Regions from separate parts of the Agrobacterium sp. 16-172Ci genome, predicted to be linked through region 1. Evidence: riboswitches for the same ligand, from Rfam matches in the RefSeq annotation. Region 1 holds a riboswitch; each other region holds the start of a gene.
The links. A riboswitch is a leader RNA that binds a small molecule or an ion and turns the genes downstream of it on or off. The one in region 1 is predicted to bind thiamine pyrophosphate.
Positions count from the first base shown of each region.

Region 2: it holds a riboswitch for thiamine pyrophosphate, as region 1 does, so the genes downstream of both, ACQZ40_RS19505 (ABC transporter permease) here and thiB (thiamine ABC transporter substrate binding subunit) in region 1, are expected to answer to the same signal.
Region 3: it holds a riboswitch for thiamine pyrophosphate, as region 1 does, so the genes downstream of both, thiC (phosphomethylpyrimidine synthase ThiC) here and thiB (thiamine ABC transporter substrate binding subunit) in region 1, are expected to answer to the same signal.

Region 1 is NZ_JBNWBW010000002.1:194,748-200,114, forward strand. Features, by position in the region: gene ACQZ40_RS03880 (thiamine diphosphokinase) at 1-132, shown strand, start outside; gene ACQZ40_RS03885 (ABC-F family ATP-binding cassette domain-containing protein) at 137-1,963, shown strand; gene ACQZ40_RS03890 (VOC family protein) at 2,062-2,448, shown strand; TPP riboswitch at 2,500-2,610, shown strand; gene thiB (thiamine ABC transporter substrate binding subunit) at 2,650-3,663, shown strand; gene thiP (thiamine/thiamine pyrophosphate ABC transporter permease ThiP) at 3,683-5,308, shown strand; gene ACQZ40_RS03905 (thiamine ABC transporter ATP-binding protein) at 5,305-5,367, shown strand, end outside.
Region 2 is NZ_JBNWBW010000024.1:41,938-47,304, forward strand. Features, by position in the region: gene thiD (bifunctional hydroxymethylpyrimidine kinase/phosphomethylpyrimidine kinase) at 1-456, opposite strand, end outside; gene thiE (thiamine phosphate synthase) at 453-1,115, opposite strand; gene ACQZ40_RS19495 (hydroxyethylthiazole kinase) at 1,102-1,842, opposite strand; gene ACQZ40_RS19500 (ABC transporter substrate-binding protein) at 1,839-2,789, opposite strand; gene ACQZ40_RS19505 (ABC transporter permease) at 2,786-3,571, opposite strand; TPP riboswitch at 3,696-3,798, opposite strand; gene ACQZ40_RS19510 (pilus assembly protein TadG-related protein) at 4,017-5,306, shown strand; gene ACQZ40_RS19515 (alpha-glucosidase) at 5,332-5,367, opposite strand, start outside.
Region 3 is NZ_JBNWBW010000002.1:355,045-360,411, forward strand. Features, by position in the region: gene ACQZ40_RS04605 (amino acid--[acyl-carrier-protein] ligase) at 1-594, opposite strand, end outside; gene ACQZ40_RS04610 (acyl-CoA dehydrogenase family protein) at 599-1,780, opposite strand; gene ACQZ40_RS04615 (acyl carrier protein) at 1,780-2,031, opposite strand; TPP riboswitch at 2,214-2,325, shown strand; gene thiC (phosphomethylpyrimidine synthase ThiC) at 2,420-4,243, shown strand; gene thiO (glycine oxidase ThiO) at 4,245-5,249, shown strand; gene thiS (sulfur carrier protein ThiS) at 5,218-5,367, shown strand, end outside.

The DNA.
Region 1 (5,367 bases):
AAGGATTTTGCGCTTGCTTTCGGTTCGTCCCGCACTATTTCCAATGTCGCGAATGGCGGCCCCGTGCATTTCTCGCTGAAAAGCGGAAAAGCCATCGTGCTCGCCCGCCCTTATGATCTGACCGGAGCCTGACGCCTTGGCACCCCCAATTTTGAAACTCGATGACATCAAGCTGACCTTCGGCGTGACCCCGCTGCTCGATGGCGCCAATCTCCAGGTGGAACCGGGCGACCGTATCTGCCTTGTCGGGCGCAACGGTTCCGGCAAGTCCACCCTGATGAAGATCGCCGCGGGTCTGGTCGAGGCGCAATCGGGCGAGGTTTTCCGGCATCCGGCCGCCACCATCCGCTATCTGGAGCAGGCCCCGGATTTTGCCGGTTACGACACGGTTCAGGCCTATGCCGAAGCGGGGCTCGGACCCGGTGACGATCCCTATCGCGTCACCTATCTTCTGGAGCATCTCGGTCTCACCGGGCAGGAACATCCGGCGAGCCTTTCCGGCGGTGAAGCGCGACGTGCGGCCCTTGCCCGCGTCATGGCGCCGGAACCCGATATCCTGATGCTGGACGAACCGACCAACCATCTCGATCTGCCCACCATCGAATGGCTTGAAAGCGAGCTGCAGCAGACGCGCAGCGCGCTGGTGCTGATTTCGCATGACCGGCGTTTTCTCGAAAAGGTCTCAACCTCGACCGTCTGGCTGGATCGTGGCCAGTCGCGCCGTCTCAATCGCGGTTTTGCCCATTTCGAGGAATGGCGCGACAAGGTGCTGGAAGAGGAAGAACTGGAACAGCACAAACTCGGCAAGGCCATCGAGCGTGAAGAGCACTGGATGCGCTATGGCGTGACCGCAAGGCGCAAGCGCAACATGCGCCGCGTCGGCGAGCTTCAGGCCATGCGTGCGGAATATCGCGGCCACAAGGGACCTCAGGGCACGGTGCAGGCGACCGTTACCGAAGGACGTGAATCCGGCAAGCTGGTCATCGAGGCCGAGGCCATCACCAAGGCTTATGGCGAGCGCGTGATCGTCGCGCCGTTTTCGCTGCGCGTCCATCGTGGAGATTGCATCGGTTTCGTCGGCCCGAACGGTGCCGGGAAAACCACGCTTCTGAAGATGCTCACCGGCCAGCTGGAGCCCGATAGCGGCACCGTGAAGCTCGGCACCAATCTGGAGATTGCGACGCTCGACCAGAAACGCGAGGATCTCAATCCCAACGATACGCTCGCCCATTATCTGACCGATGGCCGCGGTGAAAATCTGCTGGTCAACGGCGAGTTGAAGCACGTGACGGGCTATATGAAAGACTTTCTGTTCCAGCCGGAACAGGCCCGCACGCCGATCCGCAACCTTTCCGGCGGGGAGCGCGCGCGTCTTATTCTGGCGCGCATTCTGGCCCGGCCGACCAATCTTCTGATCCTCGACGAGCCGACCAACGATCTCGATATCGAAACGCTCGATCTGCTGCAGGAAATCGTTGCGGGCTTTTCCGGCACCGTTATCCTCGTCAGCCACGACCGCGATTTCCTCGACCGCACCGTCACCTCCACCATCGCGCCCGTCAATCCGGACGAACCAGACGGACGATGGATCGAATATGCCGGTGGCTATTCCGACATGATGGCGCAGCGCAAGGGTGCGGCGGAAGAAAAACGCAAGGCTGAGAAACAGGAAAAGGCGAAAGCCGCACCTTCGGCCTCTGCATCGCAGGATCCTTCAAAGGCCAAGGGCAAGCTTTCCTTCAAGCAGAAATTCGCGCTCGAAAACCTTCCGAAGGAGATGGAAAAGGCGCAAAGCGAAATCGCAAAACGCGAGCAGCGTATGGCCGATCCGGAACTTTTCACAAAGGACCCGGCGGCCTTCAACACGCTGGCGCAGGAAATGTCGAAGCTGCGCGACAAGCTGGAGGCCATGGAAGAAGAATGGCTGGAACTGGAAATGCTGCGCGAGGAACTGGAGGGCTGAAGGCAATCAGTTCCCCGTTTGACCGGTCCTCCTTCGGCCTTTGAGAGAAAAGCAGAATTGCCGTTCTATGCCGGCGTTCGTTTGGAGGAGTTGTGAAAATGCGCATGATTTTCGTCAATCTGCCGGTCAAGAATATCGAGACATCAAGAAACTTCTTCACTGCTCTCGGTTTCAGCTTCAACCCGGAATATTCGGATGACCGCACGCTCTGCATGATCGTGGAAGAGAATATCTTCGTGATGCTTCTCCAGGAGGGACGTTTCCGCGATTTCATCAACGGCGATATTGCCGACGCGACGCGAACCACCGAGGTTCTGACCTGTCTTTCCGCCGGAAGCAGGGAAGAAATCGACCGGATGATCGCCACGGCGCTTGCCTCCGGCGGCAGCGGCTGGAAGCCTGTTCAGGACCATGGCTTCATGTATGCCGGCAGCTTTCAGGATCCCGACGGGCACGTCTGGGAACTGGTGCATATGACGGAATAGGGCTGATCTCGGCCATCTTGCCAATCGGGGACGGCGGGACTACACCATCATCTTGATCTAACGGGGTGTCTTTTGCGCTTGGGTGCGAAAGGCTGAGAGGCTTGCCAACCCGAAGAACCTGATCCGGTTCATACCGGCGGAGGGATTAGACGGCTTTAACGCAGGCGGCTATTTCCCTATCGTTTTTTTGAGGAGATACCCGTGCGCCGTCGTCTTTTCCTGAATACCCTCGTTGCCGCCTCGCTGTTTCTGCCCGGCCTTGCCGTTGCACAGGATAGACAGGAACTGACCGTCTACACCTATGAAAGCTTCGTTTCCGAATGGGGTCCCGGTCCCAAGGTAAAGGAGGCCTTCGAGAAGGTTTGTAATTGCACGGTCAATTTCGTCGGCGTGGCCGATGGCGTGGCGCTGCTCAATCGTCTGAAGCTTGAAGGGGCGGGGTCCAAGGCGGACGTCGTGCTTGGCCTCGACACCAATCTTGTCGCGGAAGCAAAACAGACCGGTTTGTTCGATGTCGGCGGCATCGATGCATCGGCGGCCAAGGTGCCGGGCGGCTACACGGACGATGTTTTCATTCCCTATGATTACGGTCATTTCGCTGTCATTTATGATACGCAGACGGTGAAAAGCCCGCCGACGAGCCTGAAAGACCTCGTGGAAGGCGACCCCTCGCAGAAAATCGTCATTCAGGATCCGCGTACCTCCACGCCGGGGCTTGGCCTGCTGCTATGGGTGAAATCGATCTACGGCGACAAGGCCCCGGAGGCCTGGGAAAAGCTCAGGAAGCGCATTCTCACCGTTACGCCGGGCTGGTCGGAATCCTATGGCCTCTTCACCAAGGGCGAGGTGCCGATGGTGCTCTCCTACACCACCTCGCCCGCCTATCACATGGTCGCTGAAAAAACGGATCGTTATCAGGCCGCCGCCTTTTCCGAAGGGCATTACATCCAGATCGAGGTTTCCGGTCTCCTCAAAAACGCGCCGCACAAGGAACTGGCAAAGCAGTTCCTGGCTTTCACGCTGACATCCGGTTTTCAGGATGCCATTCCGGAAAACAACTGGATGATGCCGGTTGCGGCAACCTCGAAGCCCTTGCCGGAGGCGTTTTCAAAACTCGTGGTGCCGCAGAAGACTTTTCTGATGGATCCGGAAGAGGTGGCGAAGAACCGCAAGGCATGGATCGATGAATGGCTTGCCGCCATGAGCATGAATTGAGGAAGAGGCACACCAGCGCATGATGCTGCGTCGCGATTACCGGCGGTCGATCATTTTCGGAACGGCGGCTTTTGCCGCCGTTTTCCTGTTCATGGCGCTCGCGGTTGCAGCTCTCCTGTCTTTTGATGCCGGCGCGTCCGCTGCCGGCATCATGGATGCCTATACGCTGCGCATCCTGCGTTTCACGCTTTATCAGGCAACGCTTTCCACCCTTCTTTCCATTGTTCTCGGCCTTCCGGTGGCGCTGGCGCTTTGTCGTCGGCGCGCGTTTGCGGGAAGGATCTGGATCATCAGGCTGATGGCGGTGCCGATGGGTCTGCCGGTGATCGTCGGCGCCTTCGGTATCATCACCATCTGGGGCAGGCAGGGCGTTTTGAATTCGGCCCTCGTTTTTGCCGGAGCGGATGAGCCTTTCAGCATTTACGGCCTCTCCGGCATCCTCATTGCCCATGTGTTTTTCAATCTTCCGCTTTCGGTGCGTCTGATGCTGGCCGGGCTGGAGCGCATTCCGGGCGAATATTGGCGCATGGCGGCGAGCCTCGGCATGGGGCCGGTTTCGATTTTCCGTTTTATCGAATGGCCGGCGGTCGCGCGTCTCGTCCCCGGCATTGCCGGGCTTGTCTTCATGCTGTGCGCCACCAGCTTCACGCTCGTTCTTCTGCTGGGCGGCGGGCCGGCAGCAACGACGCTGGAGGTGGCGATTTATCAGGCGTTACGGTTCGATTTCGATCCGCAGCGGGCGATTGCGCTTTCGGTTTTGCAGATTGGCCTCACCGCAATCCTGCTCGGCCTTCTTGCCTTTTTGCCGTCGCCCGTAGCGGAGATTCCCTCGCTTGGTCGTTCCCTTCGCCGTTTCGACGGAAAGGGCATGGGTGTCCGCCTCTGGGATGGCGCGGCAATCGTGTTCGCTGTTCTGCTGATCGGCCTGCCACTTGTCGCCATCGCTGTCTCGGGTTTGAGGGCCGATCTGCCGCGTCTTCTGTCCGCGCCGATTTTCCTGCGCGCGGCGGCGACCAGTCTTGCAATCGCCGCACTCTCCGCAGCCCTTGTCGTGCTTTGCTGCATGGCGATCATCGGCGCGCGCCAGGCGATAGGCTCCAGACGGCGAGCGGGACAACCCCTGCGCTTCCTCTCTACCATGCTCGGGGCAGGGTCTTCGCTGGTGCTTTTGGTGCCGCCAGTCGTATTGGGAAGCGGATGGTTTCTCTTATTGCGGGTTTTCGGCGATACCAGCTTCTATGCGCCGGTCCTCGTGGCGCTGATCAATATGCTGATGGCTTTGCCGCTTGCCATGCGGGTTCTGGAGCCGGCCTGCACCAGTCATTTCTTGCGCACCGGCCGACTTTCCGCCAGTCTCGGGCTTCAGGGTCTGGCGCGGCTGCGGTTCGCCGATCTTCCGGTTCTGTGGCGGCCGCTGGCCATGGCGTTTTCCTTCGCCATGGCCCTGTCTCTCGGCGATTTAGGCGCGGTTGCCCTGTTCGGATCGGAAAGTTTCGTCACCCTTCCATGGCTGGTTTATAGCAATATGGGCAGCTATCGTACCAACGATGCCGCCGGTTATGCCTTCCTTCTCGGTATCGTCTGCCTGCTGCTTGCCGCAGGCGGTGTTGCACGGCAATCCCAATCAGCAGGGGCGAGCATATGACAGGCGATGATTTTGCCGTTGAACTGGACAAGGTCAGGCTGCGGCTTGGAACACAGGAT
Region 2 (5,367 bases), on a different contig from region 1:
CGTTTTCGCCATCGAAGACCCGGTCAGCAGCGCCGCTTCCGGCAGGTTCGGCGTAACGATGGTCGCGAGCGGCAGCAAGTCGCGCCGCAATGTCTCGATGGCGTCTTCATGCAGCAGCCTGTCACCGGAGGTCGCTACCATGACCGGGTCCAGCACCACCGGCTGCGATTGCCGCCGAAGCCGTTCCGCGATGGCGGCGATGGTTTCGATCCGCGAGACCATGCCGATTTTCACCGCATTGACGGCGAGATCGGAGAATACCGCATCCATCTGCGCGATAATGCTGGCGACCGAAATATCCTCAACCGCCGTTACGCCTTTGGTGTTCTGGGCGGTGATGGCGGTGATGACGCTGGCGGCATAGGCGCCGAGCGCGGAGAAGGTCTTGATATCCGCCTGAATACCCGCGCCGCCGCCGCTGTCGGAGCCGGCAATGGTCAATGCAATGGCTGTCATGGCTGTCTCGCTTTCAGCGCCGCGTCAATCTTGGAGCGGAAGTCCTTGGTCGCGCTGGCAATATCGCCCGCGCGGAAAATGGCGGAAATGACCGCGACACCGTCCGCGCCGGCGGCAATGACGGGTGGCACACGGGCAAGATCAATGCCGGCGATAGCGCCGACCGGCATATCCGGTTTCCATTCCTTCAGCAGGGTGCGCAGCGTGGTAAAACCGTCGATACCGACCGGCTTGTCCGGATTGATCTTGGAAACGGTCTCAAAGACGCCGCCAATACAGGCATAGTCGGCGGGCATGGAGGCTGCCCGTTCGGCATCGGGGCGGTTCTTGACGGTGAGGCCGATGATCGCCTTTTCGCCGAGAATGCGCCTTGCGGTTTTGGCGTCCATATCGTCGGCGCCGAGATGCACTCCGTCCGCGCCCGAGGCGAGGGCTACATCCACCCGGTCGTTGATGACAAGCGGCACGCCTGTGCCGGCGACAGCCTCGTGAATGGCGCGGGCGTTTTCGATCATCTCGCGCGTCGAGCCGTGCTTGTCGCGATATTGCAGAATGGTCGCGCCGTTCAGCGCAGCGGCGAGAGCAAGCTCCGGCAGCGGCGCGACATCGCCAAGGCTCGCATCGACCAGCGCGTTGAGGCGGTAATCAACCTTGTTCATGCTCTATCCTTGCGTGATTTGTGATGTCTTCACCGGAAATTTCGGAAAGCGCATCCAAAAATGCCGGTTCGAAGCTGCCGGGGCCTCTGGCGTGCTTGGCCGCAAGTTCGGCGGAAACGCCGGTGACGGCAAGGGCGGAGGCCGCCGCCGTCAGCGCGTCTTTTTCGACAGCCATGAAGGCGGCGATGACGCCGCCCGAAAGGCACCCCGTTCCCGTCACCTTCGCCATCCACGGATGACCGTTGACGATCCTGACGCTGCGGGCGGCATCGCGCAGATGATCTACCGGCCCCGTCTCAATCCTCACCACGCCAGGCACATCGCCGATCAGGTTCATTTCGGCGCGATTGCCGCGTACGATGGTGGGGGAAAGTGCAATCAGTTCGCGCGCGAATTCCAGACGCGACGGCGAATAGTCGCAATGTACGGGGTCGACGATCCACGGCTTGCCGGATGCATTGGCTATTTCGATCGCCAGCCGGATAACCTTGCGCCGCTCGGCATCCAGTGTGCCGAGATTGACGGTCAGCGCATCCGCCTTGGTGACGAAGCTCTCGATTTCCTCGAGCGAGGTGGTCATGGAGGGGATGCCGCCGACGACGGTGATGCCGTCCGCGGTGAATTTCTGCACCACGGTGTTCATCAGGCAATGCACGCGCGGGCGCCTCTGCCGCACGCGCTCCAGAATCTCGGCGGCCTTTGCCGCTGTCGGAAAAGTCGTCGTCATGGCTGCTGCAGCTCCACGGCGATGTCGTCCGCCGCCGGCGCCTGCTTGATCAGCTGCATTTCCTGCATGAAAGCGCCGAAACGGGCGTAGCGCGCGCGGTCGAGCGCGGCCGGGCGTTTGGCGAAACGCGGCAGCGTGTCGAAGAAGGCCTGCTTGTTCAGCGCATCGTCAAGGTTCGGATAGGCTTTGATGAAAAGCTGCCAGGATTCCTGCGGATGATTGGTCATGAAGATCGCGGCCTGTTCCACGGCGGAGAGGAAACGCGGCAGGCGGTTGTCTTTTGCGAGATCGCGGTGGGTGACGAAGATCAGCTCGTCATAGGCCGGCACGCCGTGTTCCTCCGGGAAGAAGGAGCGGCCTTCGTGTCCCTCGAGCTTCATCTGCGTCAGCTCGAAATTGCGGAAGCCGCCAAGCGTGGCATCCACCTTGCCGGCGATCAGCGACGGCGAGAGCGAGAAGTTGACGTTGATGAGTTCGACATCGTCCTTCGTCAGGCCGTCCTTTTCCAGCATGCGCTTCAGCATGGCATCCTCGAAGCCGGAAACGGAAAAGCCGACCTTCTTGCCCTTCAGGTCTTTCAAGCTCTTGATCGGCCCATCGGCCAGAACGGTGACGGTGTTGAGCGGGGTTTCGACCAGCGTGCCGAAACGCACGAGCGGCAGGCCGGCATCGTGATCGAGATAGAGGTTCGGCTGGTAGTGCACGCCTATATCGGCCTGTTTGGCCGAGACAAGACGCGGCACGGCGGAGGGGTCTGCGGGTGGAACCAGTTCCACCTCTAGCCCCGCATCGGCAAACAGGCCGCGTTCCCTGGCGATCACCATCGGCGCATGATCGGGGTTCACGAACCATTCGAGCAACACGGTCAGCTTATCTGCTGCATGCGATTGCATGGGTGAAAGCACGCTTGTCGCCGCGACGACAAGGGAAAGAAGAGTTCGTTTCATGGTGCCAAAAGTCTCCGTAAAGATCTGAAAGGAATGGTGTGTTCTGTTTCGTTGGCCCAGGGGGCAAGATTGGCGGTCGAGAAGTCCACGATGAGCCGCAGCAGCACCGCCATGATGGCGAGAATGGCCATGGCGGCGAACATGGTGTCGGTCTGCATGCGGGCATTGGACTGGATCATCACGAACCCAAGCCCCGCCGAAGCGCCCACCCATTCGCCGATGACGGCGCCGAGCGGGGCAAGCGGCGCGGCCACCCTCAAGCCCGAAATCAACGATGGCAATGCCAGCGGCACGCGCAACCGGGTGAGGATCTGCCAGTGGCTCGCCTCAGTCAGCGAGGCGGCGTCGAGGATGGCGCGATCGGTGCGGTTGAGCCCGTCAGTGAAAGCGGAGGCAACGGGGAAGAAGATGATGATCGCCGTCATGACCACTTTCGAAGCCATGCCGAAACCGAACCAGAGGACGAGGATGGGGGCGAGCACGAAGACCGGAAAGGCCTGCAACACCAGAACCATGGGCCAGACGAGGCGGCCGAGGCGCGGGATGGCGGCAATGGTGAAAGCGACGAGAATGCCGGCGGTGATGCCCGCCGCAAGCCCGAGCGCCATTTCACCGAGCGTTATCAGCGCCTGCCCGAACAGGAAGCCCGGCTGACGCCAGAAAGCGCCGGCAACATCGGCTGGCGATGGCAGGATGTAGCGGGGCGGTGAAAACAGCCACGTTCCCGCCTGCCAGAAAACCAGCAGAAGACCGACACCGTTCAGCGCATGGGTGGCACGCATGAGCCGGACCTCAGACGCAGACGCACCGTGTGCGAAGGACGGAAGGTTTCAGCATCATCATTCGTCTCCAGATATGACAATCTCGGAGATCAGGCAAAGCGGAGAAGAGAAAGGGCAGCGCCTGTTGGCGCGGCAGTTCCGTTCCTACGCCGGCATGACCCGGATCAGGTTCAAGGGTCCGGCTCAACGCCATCTCAGCACCGCTCGGTGCTCCCCTCGGAAGATTTTGTTTTGTAGGTCAAGTTTCATAAATGTCAACGTCCCGCCGCCGATCCGTCGTCAGGCGTGATCGTGAATGCCTGAACGGGCCTGCGCTGGTGCGCATCTCCCATTGGCGTATTAGTTATTAAGGAAATTAGATTTATCGAAAATTAGTTATCTCTAGAAACTGCCTTTCAATATTGTTCGGCTAATTTTCGCTCCGGGAAAAGTTCCGGGGGCGAATTTGAAGAACATCTGGCAGGATAAATCGGGAAATTTCGGCATTCTCAGCGCCCTGTTGATGGTGCCGCTGATTGGGGCGGCCGGCGTGGCACTCGATGTGACGCATGGCATGGCCGTCAAATCGGACCTGCAGATGGCGGCGGATGCCGCGGCGCTTGCTGTGGTTGCCGATACGTCGGCGAGCGTTCAGAAGGCAAAGGAAATGTCGGGCGACGGTGTCATTTCGCTTGGCAGCAGCGAAGCCTCCGCATTCTTTGAAAGCAATGAGCGGGCCAATCCCGATTATAAGCTCCTGTCTCTTGATGTGTCGGTGATCAAACACGGTAACGCCATCGAATCCTCGGTCAGCTTCAAGGCATCCGTCGGCACCACGCTTTCACGGATACTCGGAGAGGATCTCATCACCATTTCGGGCAAGGCGACGGCCAAATACGAGACGGAAACATTCAGCGACTTCTATGTCCTTCTGGATAACACCCCCTCGATGGGGGTTGGCGCGACGCCAACCGACGTTGCTAAGATGGTTGCGAATACGAGCGACAAATGTGCTTTCGCCTGTCACATCGTGAAAGACGGGGTGGTGGATAAGAACAGCTATTACTACAAAGCCAAAAGCCTCGGGGTCACAACGCGCATCAATGTGGTGGCGCAGGCCACGGCAAGCCTGATGGATACGGCGAAGTCCATGCGCAAAAGCAGCAATCAATATCGTATGGCGGTTTACTCCTTCGGAGAGAAAGCGGAAGATACGAAGCTGCTCGAAGTCGTGTCGTTGACATCTGATCTGGCGACCGCGAAGAAGAAAGCCGCTGAAGTCGACCTGATGTCGATCCCCAAGCAGGGTTTCAACAACGACCAGCAGACCGATTTTGACCGGGCACTGACCCAGATTGGCGACAGGATCGGCTCTTCGGGCACCGGTGCGAGTTCGGCGAGCCCAGAGAAGATCGTCTTCTTCGTGTCAGACGGCGTCGGCGACAGCTACAAGCCATCCTCCTGTACCAAAAAAACCACCAGCGGCCGCTGTCAGGAGCCGGTCGATATCAAATATTGCACGAAGCTGAAGGAAAAAGGCTTCCGCATAGCCGTGCTTTATACCACCTATCTGCCGCTGCCGACCAATGGCTGGTACAATAGCTGGATCGCGCCATTTCAGCCGGAAATCGGTGCACGCATGCAGCAATGCGCTTCGCCGGGCCTGTTCTTCGAAGTCAGCCCGTCGCAGGGCATCAGCGAGGCGATGACCGCCCTTTTCAAAAAGGCCATCACATCACCCCGCCTGACGGGGTGATGGCAGGGACGATCTCGGCTATCTTTCAGCCGATGGTGCGGAGTTGTTCAAACAGCGGCCG
Region 3 (5,367 bases), 160 kb from region 1:
GACGTCTAGCCCGACCGCTTTCATCATCTCCACGCCGCGATCCATCCAGGTCTGGCGGAATTCGGTGACGTCGGATTCGGTGCCCATGCAAACATATTCGCGCATGCGGAAAAGCTGCTGGCGGGCCGGGTCCTTGGAGGGTTCATGGCGGAAACAATAGGACTGGATGTCATAGAGACCGCCGCCGGCAGGCAGTGCGCCGCGCTTGGCAATCGTCGGATAAAGCGGGTAGCAGGCCGCCGGCGTCAGCACGATGTCGGTGGCTTTCTGGTCTTTGGTCCAGTCGCCGCCCTCGTCCATGGTTTTCAGCAGGCTGACATGGTCGAGCTCACAGCCGCAGAAGGAATGGACCGTGCCGGCGAGCTGCGGGAAGCTCTTCATATAACCGCTCTTTTCGAAATAGGCGCGGTTGATGCCGGGCGGAAAACGGATCGCTTCGGCGCCGTCAGCGCCGCCCGTGCGGTCGATCAGCCGCTCGAAGGCGGCAATCACGTCCTCGAACTGGCCGCTGCGTCCATAAAGACCGTCCACACCGGTTTCAATCAGCAGGCCTTCTTCGAACAGTCGATCGAGAAACGATGTTTGCATGTCCATGGTCTTATCCCAAGAGGCTGGTGTCCTGCCTGTGAACCAGCAGGAGATTGGCGGAATTGCCGAGAATGCGGTCGTTGGAAATCATCAGGCGGGCGGAATGCGCGTCGCGCAGGTGGCGACCGAGGCTATAGGGCGTGCCGTTCTTGTAGCCCATGATGCCGCAGACCAGCATGGCATGGTCGATGATCTCGAGAATGGTTTCCGAAGAGCAGATCTTCACATTGTTCATGGCGACGGCAAAGGCCATGGACATCAGTTTTTCGGGGTCGCTCTTGGTGTCCTCGTAAGCCTTTATGCCGGCGATGATGTTGGATTTAACGACCTGCAGCTTGGTGGAGACCTCGGCAAGGCGGATCGCGCCGGGAGGAGCGGTGCCGGGCGATTTGCGCGCCGCGGCTCTGACGAATGACTGGGCGCGCAGCACCGCATCCGAGGCGATGCCATACCAGACGGCGCTCCACAGGAGATGCGAGCTTGCAAGCATGGATTGTGCGGCGATTTCCGCAAAGGGTTTCGGGAATATCTGCGCCGCCGGCGCTTCGCCACGAAACAGGAAGCCGTCCGAACAGGTGCCGCGCATGCCGAGCGTATCCCAGACATGGGTCTTTTCGAGCGTGTACTGGTTTTTCAGAAAGACCGTCATCACCTGATCGGCGGGCGCGGCATCCTTGTGGGCGCGCGAGGTGATGAGGATCGCATCGGCATTGCTGCCATAGGAAATGACGGTGGCGTCCTTTTCCAGCCGGCAGAAATCGCCTTCGACCTCGATTGCACAGATGGAGTTGCGCAGATTGCCGCCAATGCCGCCTTCGGTGGTGGCGGAGCCGAGCAGAAGCTGTTCGCTGGCGATGCGGCTCATGAAGCCGGCATGCCATGCGCTTGTCTCGCCGTGTTCCACCAGGCTGGATGCCTTGATATGGTGCATGGCGAAAATCATCGCGGTTGCCGAACATGCCTGACCGAGCCGAGCGCAGATATCGGCGATTTCCTGTAAGGACGCGCTTTCGCCGCCCAGCGAAGAGGGGACCTGGATGCCGAGCAGGCGTTCCTGTCGCAAGGCGTCGACGGCTTCCTGTGGGAAGCGGCCGGTGACATCCACATCATCCGCGTGTTTGGCGGCAATTGCCGCGACACGGCCCGCGCGCGCGGACAGCGTTTCATCCTGCGGCGCTACGGTGACGTTCATCAGGCTGCCTCTTTACCATCCAGAATGAGCTTAACGGTGTCTTCAATGGCCTTGATGCTCGCAAAGGACTTGCGGTTCAGCAGATTGTCGGGGAATTCGATATCGAATGCTTCTTCGATGCCGAGCATCAATTGCACGGATGCAAAGGAAGAAAGGCCCGCCGCATAAAGATCGGCTTCATCTGCAATCGTATCGACAGGGGTTGGAAGCTGGCCGAATTTGGCCAGTATTTCACGAATAGTCGCGTTCATTCCGACGTATCTCCCATGAATTTCACATCAGGATGGTTTGTGCTTATCGTTACGTTGCAAACGATAATATTCGCCTAAACCGTTAGGTTAATTACAACTAACGGCAGCATGCGCCATTCCCGCACCTTTGCCAAGCATGGATCGTCGGCCTTGACAAATGCCGGTCGGTGTTTTTTGCTGTGGCCATTCACCAGGGGTGTCCCGTCAAGGGGCTGAGATTCTGCTTTCATGCGCAGTGACCCGTTGAACCTGATCCAGTTCATACTGGCGTAGGGACGGTGCAAAGACCGAAGGTCGGCTGGCGTGTGCATTGCGCTGTCGGCGCTGCGGTATTTTCCATCATTCCGGCTCGAACTGGGTCTCCACTGTCAAACTTTGGAGCCTCAAGATGAATATCGCTGCCAAGAATATCCCGTTGTCGGTTACTACGGGGCCGCATGCCGCCTCTACCAAAATCCACAAAGCCGGGATTTTACATCCCCATATCCGCGTGCCGATGCGCGAGATCGCCGTTCATCCAACGGCGGGTGAACCGCCGGTGACGGTTTACGATTCCTCCGGTCCCTATACCGATCCTTCGCATACCGTTCTGATTGAAAAGGGTCTGCCGCGTCTGCGTCATGACTGGATCGTGGCGCGCGGCGATGTCGAGGCCTATGACGGCCGGCACGTCAAGCCGGAGGATAACGGCTTTGCCACCGGCGAACGCCTGACGCCTGAATTTTCCGTGCGCCACCAGCCGCTCAGAGCCACGGCCGGTAAAGCCGTAACCCAGCTTGCCTATGCGCGGGCAGGTATCATCACCCCGGAAATGGAATTCATCGCCATCCGTGAAAATCTCGGGCGCGAGGCGGCCAAGGAGAAGCTGGCGCGCGACGGCGAAAGCTTCGGGGCGCATATCCCTGACTACGTCACGGCGGAATTCGTGCGTCAGGAAGTGGCGGCCGGCCGCGCCATCATCCCTGCCAATATCAATCATCCGGAACTTGAGCCGATGATCATCGGCCGCAATTTTCTCGTCAAGATCAATGCCAATATCGGCAATTCCGCCGTCACCTCCTCCATGGCGGAAGAGGTGGAGAAGATGGTCTGGGCGATCCGCTGGGGTGCGGATACAGTCATGGACCTATCTACCGGCCGCAACATCCACAATATCCGCGAATGGATCATCCGCAATTCGCCGGTGCCGATCGGCACGGTGCCGCTCTATCAGGCGCTTGAGAAGGTCAACGGCATTGCCGAAGACCTCAATTGGGAAGTGTTCCGCGATACGCTGATCGAACAGGCGGAGCAGGGTGTGGATTATTTCACCATTCATGCCGGCGTGCGGCTGCATTACATCCCGCTCACCGTCAACCGCGTCACCGGCATCGTTTCGCGCGGCGGCTCGATCATGGCCAAGTGGTGTCTGCATCACCATAAGGAGAGTTTTCTCTACGAGCATTTCGACGAGATTTGCGATATTTGCCGTGCTTACGACGTCTCCTTCTCGCTGGGCGATGGCTTGCGTCCCGGCTCGATTGCCGACGCCAATGACGCCGCACAATTCGCGGAGCTGGAGACGCTCGGCGAGCTGACGCAGATCGCCTGGGCAAAAGATTGCCAGGTGATGATCGAAGGCCCCGGCCATGTGCCGATGCACAAGATCAAGGAAAATATGGACAAGCAGCTGAAGACCTGCGGCGAGGCGCCCTTCTATACGCTCGGGCCGCTCACCACCGATATTGCGCCGGGTTACGACCATATCACCTCCGGCATCGGTGCGGCGATGATCGGCTGGTTCGGCACGGCGATGCTCTGCTACGTCACGCCGAAGGAACATCTCGGCCTGCCGGATCGCAACGACGTGAAGGTCGGCGTCATCACCTACAAGATCGCCGCCCACGCCGCCGATCTCGCCAAGGGCCATCCGGCGGCACAGGTGCGGGACGATGCACTGTCGCGCGCGCGGTTCGAGTTCCGCTGGGAGGATCAGTTCAACCTGTCGCTGGACCCGGATACGGCGCGCTCCTTCCATGATGAAACCTTGCCGAAGGAAGCGCACAAGGTCGCGCATTTCTGCTCCATGTGCGGGCCGAAATTCTGCTCGATGCGGATTTCCCACGATATCCGCGCCGAGGCGCAGAAGGAGGGACTGGAGGCCATGGCCGCACGCTTCAAGGAAGGCGGTGAGCTTTACATGCCGCTCGCGACGCCTGCGGATGCCGAATAGCATGCGCGTTCTGGTCAAGGGAACGGGGGTCGCCGGTTTGACGGCGGCCTTCGAACTGGCGCGGACCGGTGTTACCGTCGAGGTTTGCGAGCGCAATGCCGAACCCTCTCGCGGCGCATCCTGGTATGCGGGCGGCATGCTGGCGCCTTGGTGCGAGCGTGAAAGCGCTGAAGAGCCGGTTCTGACGCTCGGTCAGGCGGCGCTCGATTGGTGGGATGAAGCGACACCCGGCCTTGTCGTCCGTAACGGCACGCTGGTTGTCGCGCTGGCCCGCGATAAGGCGGAGCTTTCGCGTTTCGCATCGCGGACCGACGGTTATCGCTGGGTGGATGAGGGCGAAATCGCCGCCCTGGAGCCAGATCTTGCCGGGCGGTTCCGTTCCGGGCTTTATTTTCCGGGCGAGGGGCATCTCGATCCGCGTCTTGCACTGAAATCGCTGCATGAGCGGCTCTGCACCATGGGTGTGCAGTTCCATATGGGTATCCCGTTGGATGAAGAGCCGTTCGACCGGGTGGTGGATTGCACTGGCTCTGCGGCAATCGGCGGGATTTCCGATCTTCGCGGTGTGCGGGGAGAGATGCTCTATCTCGCAACCCGGGAGGTTTTCCTGTCTCGCCCCGTCCGGCTGCTGCATCCGCGCATTCCGCTCTACATCGTGCCGCGCCAGCCCGGCCGTTTCATGGTGGGCGCGACGATGATCGAGACGGAAGATGCGGGCGCCATTTCCGCCCGCTCGATGATGGAGTTCCTGAATGCCGCTTATGCCGTGCATCCGGCTTTCGCGGAAGCGGAAATCATCGAGACAGGCACCGGCGTGCGCCCCGCCTATCCCGACAATCTGCCGAAGGTCACGCAGGATGGCCGGACAATTTTCATCAACGGCGCGCACCGGCACGGCTTTCTGCTGTCGCCGGCGATGGCGCGGCAGGCGGCTGAAATCGTCTGTCAAACTCTCTCTCAAAAGGAACGGGATCATGAAACTTATGGTGAATGGCGACGAGCTTGATCTCGCCGCCGAGACGCTGGCCGGCCTGCTCGCCAGCCTCGAATACGAGGGTGAGTGGCTGGCGACGGCGGTAAACGGCGATCTGGTGCATTCGGAAGAGCGCGCCGATTATAAGTTG